2 regions of the Klebsiella sp. PK18 genome follow, and region 2 is predicted to be linked to the other one. Evidence: riboswitches for the same ligand, from Rfam matches in the RefSeq annotation. Region 2 holds a riboswitch; the other holds the start of a gene.
What was found. Region 2 has a riboswitch for cobalamin ahead of btuB (TonB-dependent vitamin B12 receptor BtuB). Riboswitches for the same ligand answer to the same signal wherever they lie in the genome.
Positions count from the first base shown of each region.

Region 1 (2,396 bases), 1.1 Mb from region 2:
CATTGCGCCCTCCTTGCCGCTCGCAGCCAGTGGTTGAGCATGGTGGGGCGCTGGGCAAAGTGGACATGGAGATAGCTGGCAAAGGCGCTGCCGGACTGCCATCCTCCCGGCCACTGCTGGAGCGTCTTACCGTCTCGCTGTTTACGGCAGGCCAGTACGGCAGGGGTGGCGGGCGAAAAATCGGAGTAATGAAATTCATGGCCGCGCAGCCACTCGCCAGGAGCGGCCAGCAGCGTCTGCTGCTGCGCCTGCGCTTCGCAGTAGCCGAACCGGGTCAGACGCGTCCCCATTCGGCTGTGTCCAGGAATAATATCCGCCATGGCGTAGCGCTCGCCGCCGGTGACTTCCAGGGTCGTGCCCAGATACATCAGGCCGCCGCACTCGGCGTAGATCGCCACCCCGCGCCGGTGCGCCGCGCGAAGCTGCGCCAGCATCTCATGGTTGGCGGACAGCCCGGCCGCATGCAGCTCCGGGTAGCCGCCACCGAGCCAGATCATCTGGCAGGCCGGCAGCTGGCGATCGCGCAGCGGGCTAAAGCGCACCATCTTCACGCCGCAGCGCGCCAGCAGCGCCAGGTTATCGGGGTAATAAAAATTGAAGGCCTCATCGTCGGCGAGGGCCAGCGTCAGTCCTTCGCCGGCGTCGGCGGCAAGCTGTTCCCCCCACTCGCCGGCCGGCATGGCGGCCAGTTCGCTGAGGGCCAGTAGCCGGTCTATGTCGAGGGTGCGCCCCAGCAGGCTGGCAAAATCCCGCCATGCCTGCTGATTGACCACCGACTCGCGGGCGGTCACCAGCCCCAGATGCCGTTCAGGCAGCGCCACGCCTTCCACGCGCGGCACATAGCCGAGCACTGGCACCTGACAGTAGCGCTCAATGGCGCTTTTCAGCAGCTGGAAGTGCGCGTCGCTGTTAACCCGATTGACGATAACGCCAGCAATGTTGAGGGCCGGATCAAAGTGTTGAAAGCCCATCACCGTGGCGGCGATGGAAGTCGACACCGCTTTGCCATCCACCAGCAAAATCACCGGGCAGCCAAGCTGTTTGGCCATCGCCGCGCTGCTGCAGTAGTTGGGGTCGATGCCGTAGCCGTCATACAGGCCCATCACCCCTTCGATAACCGCGATGTCGGCCTGCTGCAGTTGTTCGGCAAACAGCGCGTTGAGTATCGGGGCGGGAAGCATAAAGCTGTCGAGATTGCGGGAGGCGACGCCGCTGATGGCGGTGTGCCAGGCGGTGTCCAGGTAGTCTGGCCCCACTTTACACGGTTGCACCCGCAAACCGCGCTGTTGGAGCAAGCTGAGCAGGCCAAGCGTAACGGTGGTTTTGCCACAACCGCTGCCGGTACCCGCAAGAATAAACGCACGCCTGGTTGCCATACCCTGTCCTGTTCAGGTGGTCGGGGTATAGCTGCGCGCATGCCTGGTCCTGCGACCACGCACCGCTAAGCCACCCACTTCCCACCGAAGTTGTTGGTCAGTTACCGGCAGGCAGGTCTTCTGGCTTAGCCTCGTTCTCGCCCGCCCTTCCCAATCTTTCGATCAGTGGTTTTTGCGGGGTCGTCAGCATCACAGCAGCGGGGGCTGCGGGGGATTTACACCCCCTTCCCTGACACCAAACTGGTGTCGAACCTGTCGGTTGTATTCGCCGATGCGCCATGCATCCGCGGTTAATGTTTCACGCTTACTTTTACCGCCTCATCGCCTGCAAAATGACGTCCGCGAGGTGAAGCGGTGTTGTGATATTCATCAGTCTCGTATTAACGGACACTCTATCCCATCACAAAAATAAAAACTGGTGTAGTTTATCCCTCGAATATCACTATTTTGTTGCGCTATGACAATTTATTGCTCTACTGTCATTTTTTTCATTTTATAATGATGAAGATACTCCGGGATATCAAAAATCGGCAATAGCAAAATATTGTCATTTAAAAAGACTCAGTTTGTGATCCGGCATTAATTTGCTGACGAAATGCCTGCGGCGTTACCTGATAGGTCTGGCGAAACACTTTGCAAAAATAGCTGGTTTGCGAAAAACCTAAATTCCGCGCGATGCTGGCAATGCTCCAGTCGCTGTGGCATAGCAGCTCTTTTGCGCTTGCCATCCGCTGCTGATTGACCCAGGCGTTAAAGCCGATCCCCTGATACTTTTTAAACAGTTTGCTGAAGTAGTACGGGCTGAGATAGACGTGCGCCGCCACGTCCTCCAGACGCAGTTCATCGGAGAGATGCGCGTCGATATAGCGCAGCGCCTTCTTCATTTTGCCATCGTGCGGCGAGGCCGCCCGGCTGGCCTGCGCCGGGTCGTTCTGCGGCGGGTTATCTTTGATAACCACAAAGTTGAGCTGTTTTTTCAGGCAATTCTCGACGATCAGCTTCAGCAGATCCGCCGAAGCG
Region 1 is NZ_CM173493.1:947,607-950,002, reverse strand. It holds gene AC3EMD_RS04710 (cobyrinic acid a,c-diamide synthase CobB) at 1-1,376, opposite strand, end outside; gene cbiB (adenosylcobinamide-phosphate synthase CbiB) at 1-3, opposite strand, end outside; cobalamin riboswitch at 1,470-1,647, opposite strand; gene pocR (transcriptional regulator PocR) at 1,928-2,396, opposite strand, start outside.
Region 1: linked by a shared signal. The riboswitch ahead of AC3EMD_RS04710 (cobyrinic acid a,c-diamide synthase CobB) and the one ahead of btuB (TonB-dependent vitamin B12 receptor BtuB) in region 2 are both predicted to bind cobalamin.

Region 2 (2,396 bases):
GTAAACTCTTCCGCCGCCATGCGGATAATCTGCACGTTGTCGATATGGTTAGCGGCGATGTTGTACTGCGCCGCAGCCACTGACGGTTTGGCGATTTCGGTGGCCAGCACGCGATCAAAATTACGCGCCAGCGCCAGCGAGAAGTTACCGTTGCCGCAGTACAATTCCAGCAGGTCGCCGGTCGCCCCTTTGGTGACATCCAGCGCCCACTCCACCATCTGAATGTTCATGGCCGCGTTCGGCTGGGTAAAGCTGTTTTCCACCTGACGGTAGATCATCTCTCGCCCGCCAACTGGCAGACGTTCATCTATATAGTCCTGATCGAGCTCGATTTTGGTTTTGGTCGCCCGTCCAATCAGATGCACATTGAGTCCCTGGGCTCGCAGGGCGTCACGCAGCGCCTCCGCTTGCTCACGCCAGGCATCATCCAGCTTTTTATGATACAGCAGCGAAACGACCGCCTGGTTGCTGAGGGTGGTCAGATAGTCAATCTGGAACAGCTTATGGCGCAGCACGGGATTGTTGCGCACGCCCTCCAGCATGGCGGTCATCAACTGATTGATAAGCGCGCTGGCGGCCGGAAAGCTGTCAACGCGAATCCGCGACCGGGTCTGCTGATCGAAAATAATATGGTACAGATCGTCGCCATCGTGCCACAGACGGAACTCGGCGCGCATCCGGTAGTGGCTGACCGGCGAACGAAACACTTCCGGAACCGGCGCGGCAAAAGGCGCCATCATGGTTTGCAAACGGACGACTTTTTCTGCCAGCTGCGCTTCGTATTGTTCGGTAGGAAGGTGTTCGGGGGTCATGATGCATCCTGAATAAAATAAGTACGCGGGGATTGTAGGGAAAGCGCCGGGGATGTCCAGCCTCGAATGTGGCGGGAAATATAATTAGCAGTCTGGACATCTATATGATTCTAATTGTAGCATTCGCCTACCGGTCCTGTGAGTTAAAAGGGAACCCAGTGGAAATCTGGGGCTGACGCGCAGCGGTAAGGAAGGTGAGAAATGAGCGCACTCGGTGCAGACACTGCGGCTAGCCGTGGGAAGTCATTATTTCTTGAAACAGCCTCCAAGCCCGAAGACCTGCCGGAATACGTCGCACTGGGTTTTATCGTCGCGAGCAACTGATAAAACCAGCGGCATCCTTTTTCTGTTTCGGATGCTTTTACAATGATTAAAAAAGCTTCGCTGATGACGGCTTTATCCGTCACGGCATTTTCCGGCTGGGCGCAGGATAGCAATTCAGATACGTTAGTGGTGACAGCAAACCGTTTTCAACAGCCGGTCAATACCGTGCTGGCGCCGACCGACATTGTGACGCGCGATGATATCGACCGCTGGCAGTCCAAAGATTTAAACGATGTCATGCGTCGTCTTCCTGGGGTCGATATTGCCCGCAACGGCGGCATGGGGCAGAGCGCTTCGCTGTATGTTCGGGGGACGGAGGCTCGTCACGTGCTGGTGCTGATCGACGGTGTGCCGATGGCGCGTCCGGGGATCTCCAATGGCGTAGATATCAGTCAGATCCCTATCTCGCTGGTCCAGCGGGTGGAATACATCCGTGGCCCGCGCTCCGCAGTCTACGGCTCCGGAGCGATCGGTGGGGTGGTGAACATTATCACCATGACCGACGCTGAGCGTTCGCAAATTAACGCCGGCGCGGGCACGAACGGCTACCAGTCCTATGACGGCGCCTTTAACAAGCGGTTTGGCGATACGCTGGTTACCGCTGCCGGCGCCTATCAGACCACCAAAGGATTTAACGTTCAGCCAAACTCCTCTTATAGTGGCGACAGCGATCGCGACGGCTACCGCAATAAAATGCTGTGGGGCGGGGTACAGCATCAGTTCGATGACAACTTCTCAGGTTTCTTCCGCGGCTATGGTTATTCCGCCAACGCTGACTATGACCAGGGCAACTGGGGCTACGCAGGCGGAAACGATGAAGATCAGTCTTATACTCAGTCCTGGGATACCGGTCTGCACTACCACTCCGGGATTTACTCCTCTCAGTTGATTGCTAACTATCAGCGCATCAAAGATTACAACTACAGCAGCGACGCTGGCCGCTATGCCGCGGGCACCACCCTGGATGATATGGAACAGCGCTATATCCAGTGGGGAAATAATGTTGTGGTAGGCCATGGGGCAGTGAGCGGCGGCGTTGACTGGAAACAAGAGAAGCTGAAATCCAGCGGAACGACCAGTACCGACGTGTATAAGCGTGACACCACCGGTCTTTATCTGACTGGGCAGCAGCAGATTGATAGCGTGACGCTGGAAGCTTCCGGCCGCGAGGATCATGACGAGCAGTTTGGCTGGCACGGAACCTGGCAGACGGCGGCAGGCTGGGAATTTATCGACGGTTATCGGACAACGCTCTCGTAC
Region 2 is NZ_CM173493.1:5,464,910-5,467,305, reverse strand. It holds gene trmA (tRNA (uridine(54)-C5)-methyltransferase TrmA) at 1-812, opposite strand, end outside; cobalamin riboswitch at 927-1,113, shown strand; gene btuB (TonB-dependent vitamin B12 receptor BtuB) at 1,179-2,396, shown strand, end outside.